DNA from 2 places in the Streptomyces sp. NPDC051214 genome. Region 1 is predicted to be linked to the other one. Evidence: predicted binding sites of a transcription regulator. Region 1 holds the regulator's gene; the other holds the start of a gene.

Evidence for each region. The regulator HrcA, encoded in region 1, represses chaperone genes, less so after heat shock. The targets are predictions, from matches to a motif close to TTNGCACTCNGNNNNNCNGAGTGCNAA.
Region 2: the regulator HrcA is predicted to act here: its motif matches at 9,239-9,265, upstream of groES (co-chaperone GroES).

Annotation. Positions count from the first base shown of each region.
Region 1 is NZ_JBFBAT010000002.1:537,256-547,813, reverse strand. It holds gene AB0M70_RS06815 (nitronate monooxygenase) at 1-502, opposite strand, end outside; gene dnaJ (molecular chaperone DnaJ) at 673-1,809, opposite strand; gene hrcA (heat-inducible transcriptional repressor HrcA) at 1,810-2,826, opposite strand; gene AB0M70_RS06800 (MBL fold metallo-hydrolase) at 3,028-3,771, shown strand; gene AB0M70_RS06795 (DUF3097 domain-containing protein) at 3,806-4,624, shown strand; gene hemW (radical SAM family heme chaperone HemW) at 5,209-6,441, opposite strand; gene AB0M70_RS06785 (ATP-binding SpoIIE family protein phosphatase) at 6,538-8,469, opposite strand; gene AB0M70_RS06780 (HAMP domain-containing protein) at 8,740-10,558, shown strand, end outside.
Region 2 is NZ_JBFBAT010000010.1:187,290-197,847, forward strand. It holds gene AB0M70_RS26580 (GuaB3 family IMP dehydrogenase-related protein) at 1-339, opposite strand, end outside; gene guaB (IMP dehydrogenase) at 514-2,028, opposite strand; gene AB0M70_RS26590 (sigma-70 family RNA polymerase sigma factor) at 2,181-2,756, opposite strand; gene AB0M70_RS26595 (response regulator transcription factor) at 3,023-3,634, opposite strand; gene AB0M70_RS26600 (WhiB family transcriptional regulator) at 4,024-4,368, shown strand; gene AB0M70_RS26605 (LysR family transcriptional regulator) at 4,413-5,309, opposite strand; gene AB0M70_RS26610 (MOSC domain-containing protein) at 5,389-6,066, shown strand; gene AB0M70_RS26615 (SDR family oxidoreductase) at 6,100-6,873, shown strand; gene groL (chaperonin GroEL) at 7,036-8,664, opposite strand; gene groES (co-chaperone GroES) at 8,786-9,094, opposite strand; gene AB0M70_RS26630 (polysaccharide deacetylase family protein) at 9,569-10,528, opposite strand.

The sequences.
Region 1 (10,558 bases):
CGTCGGCACCCGACCACTGGGCGGTCTGCGCCTCTTCGGGCGAGGTGACGGTGACGACGGTGAGGGTGCCCACGCGCGCGAAGGCGTCGAAGACGTCACGGGTGGGGCAGCCGAAGGTGAACGACACCAGCGGCACCGGGTCCTCGACGAGGATCGCCAGCTTGGCGTCGTAGCCGTCGTCGCGCCCGCTGTCCGGGTCGCCGAGCTGCGTCTCGTACCAGGCGGCCTCACCGGCGAGCTGGTTGCGGTAGACGTCGACGGCGGCGGCATCGGCGTACTCGGGCTGCGGCATGAACAGGTTCACGCCGAACGGGCGGCTCGTGAGCCCCCGCAGCTGTTTGATCTCCTGGTACATCCCGTCGGCGGTTTTGTATCCGGCGGCGAGAAATCCGAGCCCCCCGGCATCGGAGACGGCCGCGGCGAGCTGGGGGCACGAGGCGCCGCCCGCCATGGGGGCCTGCACGATCGGAAGGCGGCAGAGATCGGTCAGTGCGGTGGGCATGAACGCATCGTGCCATGCCCTGGGCGGGCGGCCGAATCGCCCCTTGCACCGGGCCCGGGGGCGCCTGCGGCGGGCTACAGACTTTCCCGCCCACCCGCCCGATACCCCGCATGAAACAGCAGTGCTCCGGTGCCGGAGAGCGAACCCTCCGGCACCGGAGCACCAGAACCTCAGCGGCCGTTGAACGCGTCCTTGAGGCGGGAGAACAGGCCCTGCTGACCCGGCTGGAACTGCCCCGTGGGCCTCTCCTCGCCGCGCAGCTGCGCGAGCTCCCGCAGGACCCGCTCCTGCTCCGCGTCCAGCTTGCTCGGTGTGAGGACCTCGACGTGCACGATGAGGTCACCGCGACCGCCGCCCCGCAGGTGCGTGATGCCCCTGCCGTGCAGCGGCACCGACTGGCCGGACTGGGTGCCCGGCCGGATGTCGACCTCCTCCAGGCCGTCCAGCGTCTCCAGGGGCACCTTCGTGCCCAGAGCCGCGGCCGTCATGGGGATGGTGACCGTGCAGTGCAGATCGTCCCCGCGCCGCTGGAACACGGCGTGCGGCAGCTCGTGGATCTCCACGTACAGGTCGCCGGCGGGGCCACCGCCGGGGCCGACCTCGCCCTCGCCCGCGAGCTGGATCCGCGTGCCGTTGTCGACACCGGCGGGGATCTTCACGGTGAGCGTCCGCCGCGACCGGATGCGGCCGTCGCCGGCGCACTCGGGGCAGGGGGTGGGCACGACCGTGCCGAAGCCCTGACACTGCGGGCACGGCCGCGACGTCATGACCTGGCCGAGGAAGGACCGCGTGACCTGCGACACCTCGCCGCGACCGCGGCACATGTCACACGTCTGCGCGGACGTCCCCGGCGCGGCACCTTCACCGCTGCAGGTCGTACAGACGACCGCCGTGTCGACCTGTATGTCCTTGGTGGTCCCGAAGGCCGCCTCGTCCAGGTCGATCTCGAGCCGGATCATGGCGTCCTGGCCACGGCGCGTGCGCGACCGGGGGCCACGCTGCGACGCCGTGCCGAAGAACGCGTCCATGATGTCCGAGAAGTTGCCGAAGCCACCGGCCCCGAAACCGCCCGCACCGCCGCCGCCCGCCTGGGACAGCGGGTCACCGCCGAGGTCGTAGACCTGCTTCTTCTGCGGGTCCGACAACACCTCGTACGCGGCGTTGATCTCCTTGAAGCGCTCCTGAGTCTTCGGATCCGGATTGACGTCCGGGTGAAGCTCTCGCGCAAGCCTCCGGAAGGCCTTCTTGATCTCGTCCTGGGAAGCGTCGCGGCGCACGCCTAGTACGGCGTAGTAGTCCGTGGCCACTTACGACTCCGCCAGGATCTGTCCGACGTAACGTGCCACTGCGCGTACTGCTCCCATCGTTCCCGGATAGTCCATGCGGGTCGGGCCGACCACGCCGAGTTTGGCTACTGCCTCGCTGCCCGAACCGTAGCCGACGGAGACCACGGACGTAGAGCTGAGTCCCTCATGGGCGTTCTCGTGACCGATCCGTACGGTCATGCCCGAATCCGTGGCCTCGCCAAGCAACTTGAGCAGGACGACCTGCTCCTCAAGAGCCTCCAGGACGGGCCTGATGGTGAGGGGAAAGTCATGTCCGAAGCGGGTGAGATTGGCCGTTCCGCCGATCATCAGCCGCTCCTCGGTCTCCTCGACAAGAGTTTCGAGGAGTGTCGAGAGCACCGTCGCGACCGTGCCGCGGTCCTCCGCGTCGAAGGACTCCGTCATGTCCTGCACCAGCTGCGGCACGTCCGCGAAGCGACGGCCCGCGACCCTGCTGTTGAGCCGCGCCCGCAGGTCCGCGAGCGAGGTCTCGCCGAACGGGGCGGGACAGTCGATCATGCGCTGCTCGACCCGGCCCGTGTCCGTGATCAGTACGAGCATCAGACGGGCGGGAGCCAGCGAGAGCAGCTCCACGTGCCGCACCGTCGACCGCGTGAGGGACGGATACTGCACGACCGCGACCTGCCGGGTCAGCTGCGCGAGCAGCCGCACCGTGCGCGCCACGACGTCGTCGAGGTCGACGGCGCCGTCGAGGAAGTTCTGGATGGCCCTGCGCTCCGGCGCCGCCATCGGCTTGACGCCCGCGAGCCGGTCGACGAAGAGGCGGTACCCCTTGTCGGTCGGGATACGGCCCGCGCTGGTGTGAGGCTGGGCGATGAACCCTTCCTCCTCCAGCGCCGCCATGTCGTTGCGGACGGTGGCCGGCGAGACCCCGAGGCTGTGCCGCTCGGTGAGCGCCTTGGAGCCGACGGGCTCCTCGGTGCCGACGTAGTCATGGACGATGGCACGCAGCACCTCGAGCCTGCGTTCACTGAGCATCCGCGCAACACCTCCACCTTTTCGCCCTGGGGCCCGTCTGCCCCGCGGCCTTGCCTGGCACTCCCCGCAGGTGAGTGCCAGCCTGCACCGCGCCCAGTGTACGGCCGCGAGGTACGGGCCCGGCAAGGGCCGGACCCCATGTCGGTCCGACGGCCGGGGTGACGGCTGCCAAGCGGCCCGCGCGGGGCTAGCGTCGGCTTCATGGACGTGGCACTGGCTTGGGACGAGGCGGGTTGGGAGCGGCTCGCGCCGCACGTGGGACGCAGGCGCCTGCCGGTCTGGGACTGTACGGCGGGCCTGGTCGTCGGCGGCGAATCGGCGCTGATGATCGAGGCGGGCGCGACCCTGCGCGAGGGCGCGGAGCTGCGCAATCAGGCGCGCGGCATCCTCGGCGGGGGCCGCCGGGTCACCCATCTCGCCCTGACGCATCCGCACTTCGACCACGTGCTGGGCGCCGCGGCGTTCGCGGGGGTGGAGGTGTACGGCGCGGTCGGGCTCGACGCGCTGCTCACGAGGGGGCGCGACGAGCTGCGTGACGACGCCGTGCGGCAGGGGGTCGCCCCGGACGCGGCGGCGGAGGCGGCCGACCTGCTCGTCCGCCCGCGCCACGCGGTGTGCGGGGAGTGGACGCTGGACCTGGGGGGCGGGGTGCAGGTCCTGCTCGCGAACGTCGGCCCGGGTCATACGGGCCACGACCTTGCCGTCCTGATCCCCGGCACGGGTGACACTCCCGAGATCGTCTTCTGCGGCGACCTGGTCGAGGAGTCGGGCGAACCGCAGGCCGGCCCCGACGCGGTCCCGGCGCGGTGGCCGGCCGCGCTCGACCGGCTTCTGGACCTGGGCGGCGAGAACGCGCTGTACGTGCCGGGGCACGGCGCGGTGGTCGATGCGGCTTTTGTCCGCGCGCAACGCGCCACACTGGCGGCTCGCTTCGGCGTGTCGTAGCCGCTCGTACGCCGCTTCTCTTATCGTCATGCGAATGCGCCAGTACTCCGCAGACTTGACCCCGCCGTGGAAGAAGCCGAAGCCCGTGCCGGAGGTCGCCGCGGAGGCGGACCTCGTGGTGGAGGAGCTGAGCACCGGTTTCTGCGGGGCGGTGATCCGCTGCGAGAAGACGGCGGAGGGTCCGACGGTGACCCTGGAGGACCGCTTCGGCAAGCACCGCGTCTTTCCGATGACGCCGGGTGCCTTCGCTCTGGAGGGCCGGACGGTGACGCTGGTCCGCCCGTCCGCTGCCTCCACTCCGGTACGTGCCACGCGTACCGCGTCGGGTTCGGTGGCCGTGCCGGGGGCGCGGGCCCGGGTCGCCCGCGCCGGGCGGATCTACGTCGAGGGACGGCACGACGCGGAGCTCGTCGAGCGGGTGTGGGGCGACGACCTGCGGATCGAGGGCGTGGTCGTCGAATACCTGGAGGGCATCGACGATCTCCCGGGGATCGTCGAGGAGTTCTCCCCCGGGCCCGACGCGCGCCTGGGCGTCCTGGTGGACCACTTGGTGCCCGGCTCGAAGGAATCACGGATCGCGGCGCAGGTGAGTTCTCCTTCGGCCCTCGTGGTGGGGCACCCCTACATCGACGTGTGGGAGGCGGTGAAGCCGTCGTCGGTGGGGATCGCGGCGTGGCCCCGCGTCCCGCGCGGCCAGGACTGGAAGACGGGCGTCTGCGAAGCGCTGGGCTGGCCCCCCAACACGGGCGCCGCGTGGCAGCGGATCCTGGGCTCGGTGCGCAGCTACCGCGATCTTGAGCCTGCGCTGCTGGGACGCGTGGAGGAACTGATCGACTTCGTCACGGCGGAGTAGCGTACGGGGGCCTGCGGCGAGCTTCGGGCCCCTGGGCCTAGGCCCGCCGAACAGGCCCGCCGCTCCGCGACGGATCTCTCCCACCCACCCACCCGATCACCCCGCAGCCGCCCACCCAGCCCCCGGGACCCCACCGCAGCCACCTACAGGCCCGAACAAGCCCGCCGCTCCGCGACGGAACTTCCCCACCCACCCACCCGATCACCCCGCAGCCGCCCACCCAGCCCCCGGGACCCCACCGCAGCCGACTACAGGTCCGAACGGGCCCGCCGCTCCGCGGCGGATGTCTCCCACCCACCCACCCGTTCACCCCGCAGCTGCCCACCCAGCCCCCGGGGCCCCGCCGCAGCCGACTACAGGTCCGAACGGGCCCGCCGCTCCGCGGCGGATCTTCCCCGCCCACCCGCCCGATTGCCCCGCGGTTGCCCGCCCGGCCCCCGGCGCAGCCATCGGCACCCACCCACCCGGGTCAGGTGTTTTCAGCCCGTCCGGCGTTTGAGGACCGGGGTCTGGGGCGGAGCCCCAGTTTCGGGAAGGGGCGGGATTGGGGAAAGCCCCGCAGGGACCGCCCGAACCCCAGCCGATCAGTCCACCAGGTCCCGCACCACCGCATCCGCCAACAACCGCCCCCGCAGGGTAAGCACGGCCCGCCCCTCCTCGTAGGGCCCCGCCTCGAGGAGCCCATCCGCGAGGGCCCGCCCCGCGGCCCCAAGGCCGGCGGGGCGAAGGAGAGACAACGGACACCCCTCAAGCAGCCGCAGCTCCAGCAGAATCCGCTCCACCCGCCGATCCTCCTCGGCAAGAACCTCCCGCCCGGCCCCCGGCGAGCGCCCAGCGCTCAGCGCACCCGCGTAAGCCCCGGGATGCTTGACGTTCCACCACCGCACGCCCCCCACATGGCTGTGGGCCCCCGGCCCGGCCCCCCACCAGTCGGCCCCACGCCAGTACAACTCGTTGTGCAGGCACCGCCCGGCATCGGACGTGGCCCAGTTGGACACCTCGTACCAGGAGAATCCGGCGCCCCCGAGGACCTCGTCGGCGATGAGGTACCGGTCCGCGTGCACGTCGTCGTCCGTCATCGGCACCTCGCCGCGCCGGATCCGCCGGGCAAGCTGCGTGCCCTCCTCGACGATGAGGGCGTACGCGCTGACGTGGTCGGGCCCGGCGCCGATGGCCGCGTCGAGGGTGGCCCGCCAGTCGTCGTCGGTCTCGCCAGGGGTGCCGTAGATGAGGTCCAGGTTGACGTGTTCGAAGCCCGCCGCCCGCGCCTCCCCGACGCAGGCCTCGGGCCGGCCGGGGGTGTGCGTACGGTCGAGCACCTTCAGTACGTGCTGCTTGGCGCTCTGCATTCCGAAGGAGACGCGGTTGAAGCCCCCGGCCCGCAGCTCGCTGAGGTAGGCCGGGTCGACGGAGTCCGGATTCGCCTCGGTGGTGATCTCCGCGTCGTCCGCGAGCCCGAACTCGTCCCGCACCGCCCCCAGCATGCGGACGAGGTCGGCCGCGGCGAGCAGCGTCGGCGTACCGCCCCCGACGAAGACGGTCTGGACGGGGCGCGGGTCGTCCCCCAGCACCTTCCGTGCGAGCCGCACCTCGTCGATCAGGGTGTCCGCGTAGTTGTCGCGCGAGGCGAGCACACCGCCGGAGCCGCGCAGCTCGGTCGCGGTGTAGGTGTTGAAGTCGCAGTACCCGCAGCGCGTGGCGCAGTACGGGACGTGCAGGTAGAAGCCGAGCGGACGCGACCCCGCACCCGCGAGGGCGGACGCGGGCAGGGCCCCGTCCTCGGGCATGGGCTCACCATCGGGCAGTGCGGAAGGCATACCCCGATTGTCCCGCACCCCGAAGAGAACGAACGCCGCCACCGCCCCTCACCTACAGATCACCGCACCCGCAACACAAGCACCCCCACCCCCCCCTCACCGCGCCTGCAACACAAGCACCGCCAAATCGTCATCCGGCGGCCGCTCCGAGAATTCGTGCACCAAGCGCTTGATCCGTTCCGCCACCAAGCCCGCGTCGAGGCCCGCGCAGCCGGCGAGGGCCTCGGCGAGGCCGTCGCTGTCGTCGAACATTCGTTGGCCCGTGCGTCGCTCCGTCACCCCGTCCGTGACGCAGAGCAGCGTGTCGCCCGTGCGGAGCTCGAAGGTCTCGCTCTTGTACGTCGCGTCGTCGACGACCCCGAGCAGCAGCTGGGGCGTGGCCGCCGAGCGGACCGTCCCGTCCGGGGAGAGGAGGAGCGGCAGGGGGTGCCCCGCGCTGGCCACCGTGCAGCGGACGCCGCCGTCGTCCATGGGCACCAGCTCGCCGTAGAGGAGGGAGAGGAAGCGGGAGGTGGCCCCGTCGGGCGGCACGCCCTGGCCGCCCGCCACCGCGACCACCGCCGCGGCCGCGTCCGCCGCCTCCGTGGCGTCGTCGAGGAGGAGCTGGTTGAGACGGTCGAGCACCTCCGCGACCTCGTACCCCTCGCGGGCGAGCAGCCGCAGCCAGGGCCGGGCGAGGCCGATCACGACGGCGGCCTCGACGCCCTTGCCCTGGACGTCGCCGAGCGCGAAGCACCAGCGGCCCTTGCCCGCCTGGAACACGTCGTAGAAGTCGCCGCCCGGTCCGCCCTTGTCCCGCGGCTCGTACACGACGCCGCTGCTCACGCCGGGGATGTCCGCGACGGAGCTCGGCAGGAGCCCGCGCTGCAGGACCTGGCTGATGGTGGCCTGGCGCTGATAACGCCGCGCCGCGCTGATGGCCAGGGCGACGCGGCGGCTGAAGTCCTCGATGAGGCCGGTGACTTCGTCCGCGAAGCGCAGCATCCCGGCCCGCCCGATGATGAGCGTGCCCAGCACACGGCCGCCCGCCGTGAGGCGGTACGCCAGGGCCGTGCCGTTCGCGTCTCCCGCCGACGTCTCGCCGGGCCAGGGCACGGGGACGGCGCCGGAGCCCACCTCGTCGAGCAGCTGGGGCGGGTCCTTCTCCAGGCTGCGGCGCAGTTCCTCTATCCGCTGTTCGCTGGTGTGCCAGACGCGGGCGAGCCGGGAGCCCGTGCCCCCGCTCGCGGAGCCGCGCGGCGCGACCTCCGCCTCGTCGTCGAGCCAGACCGCGCACCAGTCCGCGAGCCGCGGCACGAGCAGCTGCCCGGCGAGCGCGGCCACCAGGTCCTCGTCGAACTGCCCGGCGAGCAGGTCGGAGGCCTCGGCGAGGAAGGTGAGCGCGCCCCGGTTGACCCACTCTGTGTCGTGCGTGATCCGTCTGGGCAGCGGCGCGAGGATCTCGGCGGTGCGCAGACCCCGCTGCGCGGCCTGTTCACTCGCGTACGACTCGATCTCCTGTCCCGCCTGTCCGGCCTGTACGTCGCCGACGGGGAGGCGGGCCCAGACGGCCTTGGTGCCGGTGCGGTAGGTGATGCCCCAGGAGTCGGAGAGGGTGGCGACGAGCTGGAGGCCGCGGCCGTACTCGGGCATGCCGGGCTGCTGGGGCGCGGGCTCGCTGCGGACCGCGCGGGCGGGGTGGTGGTCGGAGACCTCGATGACCAGGGTGTCGCAGTTCTCCCCCAGGCCTGCCTCGTCGAGCCTGCACACCAGCTCGACCGTCGTGCCGGCGTGCACGACGGCGTTCGTGACGAGCTCGCTGACCAGTAGTACGGCGTCGTCCGCGAGGCGGTCGGTGACGCCCGCGGCGGCGGGCACGGCGAGTTCGACCCAGTCGGCGAGCGCGGCCCGCACAAACCTTCGTGCGGCGGCGGGCGCCATCGGGTTTCCGGGCAGCGATGTGCACACCACCGCCGGCGGACCGGGCTGGTGCCCCGGCTGGGCGGGCGCACGGAAAGTGGTCTCCCGTTGCATCGGAATGGACCCCACGTTTCGGCTCCTGAGCAGTTCGGTCGAATACGCCTCAGGCGACACGGACAGAGTGACAGACTGGCCACGCCCATAAGCACCGAGTTACTGAAGTGGGCCGCTATGAGTGATAACAGTGCTATGCCCGCGCTCGGTTACGGTCGGATTCCGGCGCCGAAACCAGCTTCGACACCTCAGTCGCGCACCGGGAACGATCCGGACGCAGCAGTAGAAAACCTTTCGGAGACCGCCCCGGAAGCGGCGTCCGATCTGCGCAACCTCCTGGCCGCCATGCGGTCGGCGCGTGACGGGGACTTCACCAAGGTCACGGTGGGTGGCCACGGCGTGGTCGCCGAGCTGCACACGGTGTTCAACGAGATGCTCGACCGCTCCCTGCACTTCGACAGCGAGCTCACGCGCGTACGCCGGGAGATCATCCGGCACGGCCATCTCGACGAGCGGTTCACCGCGAGTCCGGGGCAGGGCAGCTGGGCCACGCGCGTGGCGGACGCCAACTCCCTGCTCGACTCCCTGGTCGCCCCGGCGGCCAACGCGACGCGCGTGCTGAACGCGGTCGCGGGCGGTGACCTCACCCAGCGCGTGGATCTGCACGACGGCTCCCGTGAGCTGCGGGGAGACCTGCGGCGTCTGGGCCGCGCGGTGAACACGATGGTCGACCAGCTGTCGCTCTTCACGGGCGAGGTCACCCGGGTCGCGCGTGAGGTCGGCACGGAGGGGCGGCTCGGCGGGCGCGCCAAGGTGCGTGGCCTCTCGGGCAGTTGGCGTGACGTGACGGAGGCCGTCAACACGATGGCCTCCCGGCTCACCGCCCAGGTGCGCGACATCGCCCTGGTGACGACGGCGGTGGCGCAGGGCGACCTGACGCGGACGGTCACGGTCGAGGCGACGGGTGAGCTGCTCGAACTGAAGCTCACCGTCAACACGATGGTGGAGCAGCTCTCCGCGTTCGCGGCCGAGGTGACCCGAGTGGCCCGCGAGGTCGGCACCGAGGGTCAGTTGGGCGGCCGGGCGCAGGCCCGTGGCGTCTCGGGGGTCTGGAAGGACCTCACGGACAACGTCAACTTCATGGCGTCCAACCTCACCTCTCAGGTGCGCAACATCGCCCAGGTCACCACGGCCGTCGCCAACGGCGACCTGAGCCAGAAGATCACCGTCGACGCCCGGGGCGAGATCCTGGAGCTGAAGTCGACGGTCAACACGATGGTCGATCAGCTCTCCGCGTTCGCCGACGAGGTCACGCGTGTGGCCCGCGAGGTCGGCACGGAGGGCAACCTGGGCGGTCGCGCTCAGGTGCGCGGCGTGTCCGGGGTCTGGAAGGACCTCACGGACAACGTCAACTTCATGGCCGACAACCTCACCTCTCAGGTGCGCAACATCGCTCTGGTGTCGACGGCCGTCGCCCAGGGAGACCTCGGCAAGAAGATCACGGTCGAGGCGAAGGGCGAGATCCTCGAACTGAAGTCGACCATCAACACGATGGTGGACCAGCTCTCCGCGTTCGCCGACGAGGTCACGCGTGTGGCCCGCGAGGTCGGCACCGAGGGCAACCTGGGCGGCCAGGCCCAGGTGCGCGGCGTGTCCGGGGTCTGGAAGGACCTCACGGACAACGTCAACTTCATGGCGCTGAACCTCACCTCTCAGGTGCGCAACATCGCCCAGGTCACCACGGCCGTCGCCAACGGCGACCTGTCCAAGATGATCACGGTGACGGCGCGCGGCGAGATCCTGGAGCTGAAGGACACCGTCAACACGATGGTGGAGCAGCTGCGTGCCTTCGCGGACGAGGTGACCCGCGTGGCCCGCGAGGTCGGCACGGACGGCCGGCTCGGCGGGCGCGCCCAGGTGCTCGGCGTGTCGGGCGTGTGGAAGGACCTCACCGACAACGTCAACTACATGGCCGACAACCTCACAGGTCAGGTCCGCAACATCGCGCAGGTCGCGACGGCGGTGGCCCAGGGCGACCTCTCCAAGAAGATCGACGTGGACGCCCGCGGCGAGATCCTGGAGCTGAAGACCACCATCAACACCATGGTGGACACGCTGTCCTCCTTCTCCTCCGAGGTCACCCGCGTGGCCCGCGAGGTCGGCT
Region 2 (10,558 bases), on a different contig from region 1:
AGCGGAGTAGATCTCCTGGAGGCGCCGGGTGGCGTTGTCGGTGTCCAGCTCCGCGATCTCGTCGAGCAGCGGCTGCGGGTCCTCGTACCGCGTCCACAGGCCCTCGAGGTTCAGTACGCCCAGACCACCCAGCTCGCCGATGCGGATCGCGGTCTGCGGGGAGACGACCGAGTCCATCGGCGCCGCCAGGAAGGGCAGCTCGAAGCGGTAGGCGTCGATCTGCCAGGCGATCGAGACCTCCTTCGGGTCGCGGGTACGACGGCTCGGCACGACGGCGATGTCGTCGAAGGCGTACGCGCGGCGGCCGCGCTTGCCGCGCCCGATCTCGATCTCAGTCACGTGGGTGGCCCTTCAGCTTTCTTCGGTACTTCGCACTTCTTCGGCACTTCGGCACTCGGTCTGCCGCTCCAGTATCCCCGACGCGCACGAAGGGGGCGGCCCGGGGAATCCGGACCGCCCCTACGCGCGCGTGCGCGGCGAGAACGGGTCAGCGAACGAGGTCAGCCAAGGGGGTCAGCGCTTGTTCGCGTAGTTCGGCGCCTCGACCGTCATCTGGATGTCGTGCGGGTGGCTCTCCTTGAGACCTGCCGACGTGATGCGCACGAAGCGGCCCTTGGTCTCCATCTCGTCGATGGAGGCGGCGCCCACATAGCCCATCGTCTGGCGCAGACCGCCGACGAGCTGGTGCAGCACGTTGGCCAGCGGGCCGCGGTAGGGCACCTGGCCCTCGATGCCCTCGGGGACGAGCTTGTCGTCCGAGGCCACCTCGGCCTGGAAGTAGCGGTCCTTGGAGTACGAGCGGCCCTGCCCGCGGGACTGCATCGCCCCGAGGGAACCCATGCCGCGGTACGACTTGAACTGCTTGCCGTTGATGAACATGAGCTCGCCGGGAGACTCCTCGCAGCCGGCGAGCAGGCTGCCCAGCATCACCGTGTCGGCTCCGGCAGCGAGCGCCTTGCCGATGTCGCCGGAGTACTGCAGACCGCCGTCGCCGATGACCGGGACGCCGGCCGCGCGGGCCGCGAGCGCCGCTTCGTAGATCGCGGTGACCTGCGGGACACCGATGCCGGCGACCACACGCGTGGTGCAGATGGAGCCGGGGCCCACACCGACCTTGACGCCGTCGACACCGGCGTCGACCAGGGCCTGGGCGCCGTCACGCGTCGCGACGTTGCCGCCGATGACGTCGACGCCGACGCTGGACTTGATCTTCGCCATCCAGCTCAGCGCGTTGCTGTTGTGGCCGTGCGAGGTGTCGACGATGAGGAAGTCCACACCCGCCCCGGCCAGCGCCTGGGCCCGCTCAAGCGCCTCGGGGCTCGCGCCGACCGCGGCACCCACGAGGAGGCGGCCCTCGGCGTCCTTGGCCGCGTTCGGGTACTGCTCGGCCTTCTTGAAGTCCTTGACGGTGATGAGGCCCTTGAGCACCCCGGCGCCGTCGACCAGCGGAAGCTTCTCGATCTTGTGGCGGCGCAGCAGCTCCATGGCGTCCACGCCGTTGATGCCGACCTGGCCCGTGACCAGCGGCATCGGCGTCATGACCTCGCGCACCTGACGGCTGCGGTCGTTCTCGAAGGCCATGTCGCGGTTGGTGACGATGCCGAGCAGCTTGCCCGCCGGGTCGGTGACCGGGACACCGCTGATGCGGAACTTCGCGCACAGCGCGTCCGCCTCGGCCAGCGTCGCGTCCGGGTGCACCGTGATCGGGTCGGTGACCATGCCGGACTCGGAACGCTTCACGAGGTCGACCTGGTTGACCTGGTCCTCGATGGACAGGTTGCGGTGGAGCACGCCCACGCCGCCCTGCCGCGCCATGGCGATGGCCATGCGGGCCTCGGTGACCTTGTCCATGGCCGCCGAGAGCAGCGGGATGTTCACACGCACGTTGCGGGAGATGCGGGACGAGGTGTCGACCGCGTTCGGCAGCACTTCCGACGCGCCGGGCAGCAGCAGCACGTCGTCGTAGGTCAGCCCGAGCGTCGCGAATTTATCGGGTACCCCCGTCGAAGAACCGCCGTTTGCAGTCATGACACCTTCCCCAAATGGCCTTGATCGGTGCGGATGTCCATGCTAACGGGAACGGAGGGTGTCTCATTCCACGATCAAGATCATCGATCAGGTTTGTACGTTCATACGTCGAGAACGGACCCTGAAGGCGCTCACCGAGCGACCGGTGATCGTTACTGCTCGGCCAGTGCCCGCAACCGGCTCAACGCGCGATGCTGCGCGACCCGCACCGCACCCGGTGACATGCCGAGCATCTGCCCGGTCTCCTCGGCCGTGAGACCGACCGCGATCCTCAGGAGCAGCAGCTCGCGCTGGTTCTCCGGAAGGTTCGCCATGAGCTTCTTGGCCCACGCGGCATCGCTGCTGAGCAGCGCGCGCTCCTCGGGGCCGAGGGAGTCGTCGGGCCGCTCGGGCATCTCGTCCGACGGCACCGCGGTGGATCCGGGATGGCGCATCGCGGCGCGCTGCAGGTCGGCGACCTTGTGCGCGGCGATGGCGAAGACGAAGGCCTCGAAGGGGCGCCCCGTGTCCTTGTACCGCGGCAGCGCGAGGAGGACCGCGACGCACACTTCCTGCGCCAGGTCCTCCACGAAGTGCCGCGCGTCTCCGGGGAGTCGGGAGAGTCTGGTGCGGCAGTACCTCAGCGCCAGGGGATGTACATGAGCGAGCAGATCGTGCGTCGCCTGTTCGTCACCCTCGACCGCGCGAAGGACGAGGGCACCGATCACCGTCGTCTTGTCATCGCGCATCGGTCCATGGTGCCTTGGCGCCGATTGATCCGTGGCACCACGTCCGTAGTTGTGCACCGAAGCGTTATGAGCAGGTGCGCCGGAACTCATCTCGTGCGCCCTCCCCTCCCGCTCGACCGACCTGTCCCCGAGGAACTCCACACCTCAAGGATGCGGCATCGGCGGCGAAGCAACGGCAACCGCTCCCGCGAGGGGGAGCGACGGGCGTCCGTCACCCCGCCCACCACACGGCGGGCGGGGATCGCCGTGCCCGCACGGCGGCACACCTATCGGACCAGGCCCCAGCGGAAACCGAGCGCCACGGCGTGCGCGCGGTCCGAGGCGCCGAGCTTCTTGAACAACCGCCTGGCGTGGGTCTTGACCGTGTCCTCGGAGAGAAAAAGCTCACGTCCGATCTCGGCGTTGGACCGGCCGTGGCTCATGCCCTCGAGCACCTGGATCTCACGCGCGGTGAGGGTGGGCGCGGCGCCCATCTCGGCCGAACGCAGTCTGCGCGGAGCCAGCCGCCACGTCGGGTCGGCGAGCGCCTGGGTCACGGTCGCGCGCAGCTCGGCGCGCGAGGCGTCCTTGTGCAGATAGCCGCGGGCACCCGCGGCGACCGCGAGCGCCACGCCGTCCAGGTCCTCGGCCACGGTGAGCATGATGATGCGCGCACCGGGGTCGGCGGACAGCAGCCGCCGGACCGTCTCCACGCCGCCCAGTCCGGGCATGCGTACGTCCATCAGAATCAGGTCCGAGCGGTCGGCGCCCCAGCGGCGGAGGACTTCCTCGCCGTTGGCCGCCGTCGTCACACGCTCGACGCCGGGCACGGTCGCCACCGCGCGGCGGAGCGCCTCTCGGGCAAGCGGGGAGTCGTCGCAGACGAGGACGGATGTCATGACTGTCCTCCGCGGCTCTCACAGCTGCTGCGCGTCACCTTGAGCCTCCAGGCTGGTACATATTCGTCACCTGTGCGGTTGACGCTCTCGGACATCTGCCCGAGCGCTTGTTCTTTCAACCGCCTCGCACTCTCAACGACGGTCACCCGAAAGAGTTACGGGGCGGTCAGCCACGTTCGGCACTCTACGTGAGGGCGCGGACACAGAGCAGACAGCGCAAGAGACCCTCAACCTTTCATCACAACCCATGCCCCATTTAGCCCTCTTCCTTCCCTTTTGCTGGTGTCTGTGGCTAGATTTTCCAATGAGTCATATTTTCATCTCCTTAGACAGTAGATGTACGGTCGTGGGCACCGTATCCGCGCAGAACGGCTACCAGGAGACAAGCAATGGCAGATTTCTCCCGCCTTCCCGGACCGAACGCTGATCTCTGGGACTGGCAGCTCCTCGCGGCCTGCCGCGGGGTCGACAGCTCGCTCTTCTTCCACCCCGAGGGCGAGCGGGGCGCGGCACGCAGCGCGCGTGAGAACTCCGCCAAGGAGGTCTGCATGAGGTGCCCGGTACGCGCGGAGTGCGCGGCTCACGCCCTCGCGGTACGGGAGCCGTACGGCGTGTGGGGCGGGCTCACCGAGGACGAGCGCGAAGAGCTCATGGGCCGCGCGCGCAACCGCCTGGTCACCACGTCGGCGCCTTCGGCGTCGGCCTCACACGGCGGCATGATCACGCACACCTGAAGGAACGTTTCTCCAAGAAGCGCTCAGCACTCCACGCCGAGCGCTCAGCGCTCCGCGGCGCGCGCGAGGTGGTCCAGCGTGGCCGCCACCGCGGGCACCTGCGCCAGATCGGGCAGGGTGAGCGCGACGATCTCGCGCTGGACGGCAGGCTCCACCGTCACTGTGCGTGCACCTTTGGGGCGAACAGATTCGATGGCCAGTTCGGGCAGCACCGCGACCCCGAGGCCCGCGCCGACCAAGCCGATCACCGCCGGATAGTCGTCCGTCGCGAAATCGATCCGGGGCACGAAACCCGCCCCTTCGCAGACCTCGACCAGCTGCCTGCGACAGCGCGGACAGCCCGCGATCCACGGCTCGTCGGCCAGTTCCCCGATGGCGACCGACTCGGCCTTGGCGAGCCGGTGCCCCTCGGGCACGAGACCGACGAGTCGGTCGGCGAGCAGGGGCCGTACGACCAGGTCGTCCCACTCCTCGGCGGCGGACGCGCCTTCGTAGCGGAAGGCGAGCGCCACGTCGCAGTCGCCCTCGCGCAGCATCTCGACCGAGCGCGGCGGTTCGGCCTCCACGAGCGAGACCCGGGTGCCGGGGTGGGCGGCGCGCAGGGCGGCCAGCGCGCTCGGCACCAGCGTCGAGCTGCCGCTGGGGAAGGAGACGAGGCGGACGCGGCCCGCCCGCAGGCCCGCGATGGCGGCGACCTCCTCCTCGGCGGCCGTCAGGCCCGCCAGGATTCCGGTGGCATGCCGGACCAGGGCCTCGCCGGCCTGGGTCAGGCGCATCTCGCGCCCGGTGCGGATCAGCAGCGTCGTACCCGCGGACGCTTCGAGCGCCTTCATCTGCTGGCTCACGGCGGGCTGCGTACAGCCGAGCTCGCGCGCGGCGGCGGAAAAGGAGCCGCTGAGGGCGACCGCACGCAGGACACGGAGATGACGGGCCTCGATCATGGATCAAGCATAAGTGACGCTTGGGGTGATCGCCCAATAATGCGTCGACGCTTTGGGCTAGCTCGCCTAGCCTTCCGCCATGAAGCTTCTTTCCGTGAATCAGGGCCGGTTCAAGGCCGTGGACTACACCGACGCCCCTTCGGGCGGCACCGCAATCGACAAGCAGCCCGCCGAAGGGGCCGTACGGGTGACAGCTCCGGGCCCGAAAGGCGTCGGCGGGAGCGGCCTCGCCGGGGACGAGGTCTGCGACACGCGGCACCACGGCGGCGACGACCAGGCCGTGTACGCCTACGCGCGCGAGGACCTCGACGCGTGGGAGCAGTTGCTCGGCCGCGCGCTGCCCCATGGCTCCTTCGGCGAGAACCTCACGACGTCCGGCCTCGACGTGAGCGGCGCGAAGATCGGCGAACGCTGGCGCGTCGGGCCCGAGTTGCTCCTGGAGGTGACGTCGGGCCGCATCCCTTGCCAGACGTTCCAGGGACATCTCGGCGAGACGAAGTGGGTCAAGCGCTTCACTCAGCGGGGCCTCCCCGGCGCCTATCTGCGGGTGATCGAACCGGGCGAGATCCGCGCCGGGGACGCCATCGCCGTCGTGCACCGGCCGGAGCACGACGTCACCGTCGCCCTCCAGTTCAGGGCGGTGATGACGGAGAAGCACCTGCTGCCGAGCCTGCTGGCCGCCGGGGACGCGCTGCACCCCGAGGTGATCGAGGCGGCTCGTAAGTACGCGGACAAGTACGGTTCACGGACGCCGTGACCGGTGGTCCCCGGATCTCACTAGCCTTGGTCCATGACTACGGCTCTGATTACGGGATCGACCGCCGGTATCGGCGCGGCCTTCGCCCGGCGGCTCGCCGGTGACGGCCACAACCTGGTCCTGGTGGCACGGAACACCGAGCGGCTGCGGGAACAGGCGACCGAACTGCACGACCGGCACGGCATCGAGGCGGAGGTGCTCACCGCGGACCTCGCGACCGACGACGGGATCGCCGCCGTCGAGAAGCGCCTCGCGGACCGCAGGAACGCGGTCGACCTCCTGGTGAACAACGCCGGGTTCGGCAACAAGGGCCAGTACCTGGAGGTGCCGATCGAGGAAGAGCTGACGATGCTCAAGGTGCACTGCGAGGCGGTGCTCCGGCTGACGTCGGCGGCGACGGAGTCGATGCGGGAGCGGGGCCGCGGTGGCGTCGTCAACGTCGCCTCCGTGGCGGCGTTCGTGCCGCGCGGGACGTACGGCGCCTCGAAGGCGTGGGTCGTGCAGTTCACGCAGGGGGCGGCGAAGGACCTGGCCGGTTCCGGGGTGCGGCTGATGGCCCTGTGCCCCGGGTTCGTACGGACCGAGTTCCACGAGCGGGCCGGGATGGGGACGTCGAACATCCCCAAATGGATGTGGCTCGACGCGGACAAGCTGGTCGCGGCCGCGCTCGCCGACTTGGCGCGGGGCAAGACCCTCTCCATCCCGGACCCCCGCTACAAGGCACTGATGGGCGTGGTGAAGGTGACGCCGAGGGCGCTGCTGGGCGGAGTGACGTCGAGGACGGGCAGGAAGTACGGCCCGCAGTAGAGCGCCCCGTAAGGGGCGCGGGGAACTGCGCGAGGACGGACGCCGATCCGCAGACGGCGACGGCGAGAAACCCGGCAGACGAGCATCCGAAAACACTGAGGCCCGGCGCCCCCATCAGGGGCTCCGGGCCTCAGTTCAGCTACGCGGCAGCGTCAAGCGGGGTCAGTGAGAGTGACCGTGCCCATGCCCAGCGCCAGCGTCGCCCTCTTCCTCGGCCGGCTTCTCGACGACCAGCGTCTCGGTCGTCAGGAGCAGCGACGCGATGGACGCGGCGTTCTCCAGCGCGGAGCGCGTGACCTTGACCGGGTCGATGACGCCGGCCTTGACCAGGTCGCCGTACTCACCGGTGGCGGCGTTGAAGCCGAAGCCCTTGTCGAGCTCGGCGACCTTCGAGGTGATGACGTAGCCCTCGAGGCCGGCGTTCTCGGCGATCCAGCGCAGCGGCTCGACGGCGGCGCGGCGGACGACCGCGACACCGGTGGCCTCGTCGCCGGACTTGTCGAGGTTGCCCTCGAGGACCTTGACGGCGTGCACCAGAGCGGAGCCACCACCGGAGACGATGCCCTCCTCGACCGCGGCGCGGGTCGCGGAGATGGCGTCCTCCAGACGGTGCTTCTTCTCCTTGAGCTCCACCTCGGTGGCGGCGCCGACCTTGATGACGCACACGCCGCCGGCCAGCTTCGCGAGGCGCTCCTGGAGCTTCTCGCGGTCCCAGTCGGAGTCCGTGGCCTCGATCTCGGCCTTGATCTGGTTGACGCGACCCTCGACCTCGGAGGCGTTGCCGCCGCCGTCGACGACCGTGGTGTCGTCCTTGGTGATGGTCACGCGGCGGGCGGTGCCGAGCACGTCCAGGCCGACCTGGTCGAGCTTGAGGCCGACCTCTTCGGCGATGACGGTGCCGCCGGTGAGGGTGGCGAGGTCACCGAGCATGGCCTTGCGACGGTCGCCGAAGCCGGGGGCCTTCACCGCGACGGCGTTGAAGGTGCCGCGGATCTTGTTCACGACCAGGGTCGACAGGGCCTCGCCCTCGACGTCCTCGGCGATGATCAGGAGCGGCTTCGAGGCGTTGGTCTGGATGACCTTCTCGAGCAGCGGCAGCAGGTCCTGGATGGACGAGATCTTGCCCTGGTGGATCAGGATGTACGGGTCGTCGAGGACGGCCTCCATACGCTCCTGGTCGGACACCATGTACGGGGACAGGTAGCCCTTGTCGAAGGCCATGCCCTCGGTGAAGTCCAGCTCGAGACCGAAGGTGTTGGACTCCTCGACGGTGATGACACCGTCCTTGCCGACCTTGTCCATCGCCTCGGCGATGAGCTCGCCGACCTGCGGGTCCTGGGCGGACAGACCGGCGACGGCCGCGATGTCGGCCTTGTCGTCGATCGGGCGCGCGGTGGCGAGGAGCTCCGCGGAGACGGCCGCGACGGCGGCGTCGATGCCCTTCTTCAGGGCGGCCGGGGAGGCGCCGGCGGCTACGTTGCGCAGGCCTTCCTTGACCAGGGCCTGGGCGAGCACGGTCGCGGTGGTGGTGCCGTCACCCGCGATGTCGTTGGTCTTGGTCGCCACCTCCTTGACGAGCTGCGCGCCGAGGTTCTCGTACGGGTCCTCGACCTCGACCTCACGGGCGATGGTGACGCCGTCGTTGGTGATGGTGGGAGCGCCGAACTTCTTGTCGATGACGACGTTGCGGCCGCGGGGGCCGATCGTCACCTTGACCGTGTCGGCAAGCTTGTTGACGCCGCGCTCGAGGGCGCGACGGGCGTCCTCGTCGAACTTCAGGATCTTCGCCATGGGAGCGGTTCAGCCCTCTCGAAAAATCGGTTTCAAACGAACTGCGCCCCTCGCCGCCCGGCAATCAGCAGCGGGGTGACCAGGGGCGCAACTCAAAAGCAAAACTGGTGAAGCAGGTGAATTACTTCTCGACGATCGCGAGGACGTCGCGAGCCGAGAGGACGAGGTACTCGTCGCCGTTGTACTTCACCTCGGTGCCGCCGTACTTGCTGTACAGCACGACATCGCCGACCTTCACGTCGAGCGGCAGGCGCTCGCCGTTCTCGAAGCGGCCCGGACCCACGGCGAGGACAGCACCCTCCTGGGGCTTCTCCTTCGCGGTGTCCGGAATGACCAGGCCAGAGGCCGTGGTCTGCTCGGCGTCGAGCGGCTGGACCACAATGCGGTCCTCGAGCGGCTTGATGGCAACCTTGGAGCTGGCGGTCGTCACGATCCGGTCTCCCCCTTCGGAGATCTACGGGGTTAACAGTCTGGGGTGGCGACCAGGTGGATCCGTCGTCGCGGGTGCCGGACCTGCCCGTCGCTGGTTGGCACTCTCCAGTGGTGAGTGCCAAGGCCGAGACTAGGACGACGATTAGCACTCGGTCAAGCGGACTGCTAATTCGCTGACGCGGGTCTTATCTTGAAGGGGACGCCGAGGGGCCCCCGCGCCCCTCGGGGCAACGTTCTTTCGCGCCGGGCGGTTCCGTCTCCGGGGCCGTGTGCCGCCCGGATTCCGGCGACCCCGCGGGCGGGGCGCAGCTGGGCGACGCCCCCGGTTTCCGCGGCGGGACGTTCTCCGCCGCCTTGCGGCCGAGGCGCTCGATCGGGTCCACCGACTGTGCGCACCCGGTGAGCAGCGCGGGCGCGAGCACACCCGCCGCGACGGCCGCGGCGAGGCAGCGGCGCGCCCGCGCCCGCCCGGTCACAGGTAGTCCTCCAGCCTGGCCACCGCGTACCCCTTGTCGGTGACCGTCTTCATGACCTTGCGGACCATGTCGGGCATGCTGCCCTTCCAGTCCTCGCGCCCCCGGAAGTGCGTGAGGATGATGTCGCCGGGGTGCAGGTCCCGGTCCCACTCGCGCCACTCCATGTGGTCGGCGAAGGCCTCGGACGCCCACAGCGGCACGGCCTTGATGCCGCAGGACTTGGCGGCCCGCAGCGTGTCCGCGTTGTAGTTGCCGTACGGCGGGCGGAAGAGTTCGGGCCGCTTGCCGTAGCGCTTCTGGATGACGTTCTGCATGCCGCAGATCTCGCGGCGCTGGCCCGCGTACGAGAGGCCCGGCATGTAGCGGTGGTTGAGGGTGTGGTTGTTCAGGACGACACCGCGCGACTGCATCTTCTTGAAGTAGCCGTAGTCCTCCTTGACCAGGTAGTCGCTGAGGAACGCGGTGTACGGGATCTGCAGTTCGCTCATCATCTTGAGCAGCGCCGGGTCCTTCTCGGCGCCGTCGTCGATGGTCAGGAAGACGATCTTCTTCTTGGTCGGGATCGTCGTGAAGACGGGCGGCAGACTCGCCTGCCCCTTGACCTCGAACCCCTTGCGGGTGGTGATCGTCGGCTTTTTGGCCGGTGCGGGCGGCGCGGCCAGCGGGGTCTTCGCCAGGCCCCAGCGCTTCGCGGCGGCGGCACGGGCGACCTGGGCGACGCGGAGTTTGTGGGCGTAGGAGTCCAGGGCGCGGGCGGGCGGCGCGTCCAGGCGCTGCTGACCGGGGGCGGGGTTCGCTCCGCCGTCGGCGCCCGAGGCACAGCCGGAGGCGATGGCGGCGACGACGAGCACGGCCACCCCGGCGCGCACCTGTCCCCTGGCCCGACGCCGCGCCGGGCCCCGCCTCCGGCTCTTCCACCTTGGACTGAATTTGTCGTTTTGTCGTACTAGTTGCATGGCGCCGGATCTTTGCAGCTCACAGGCCCG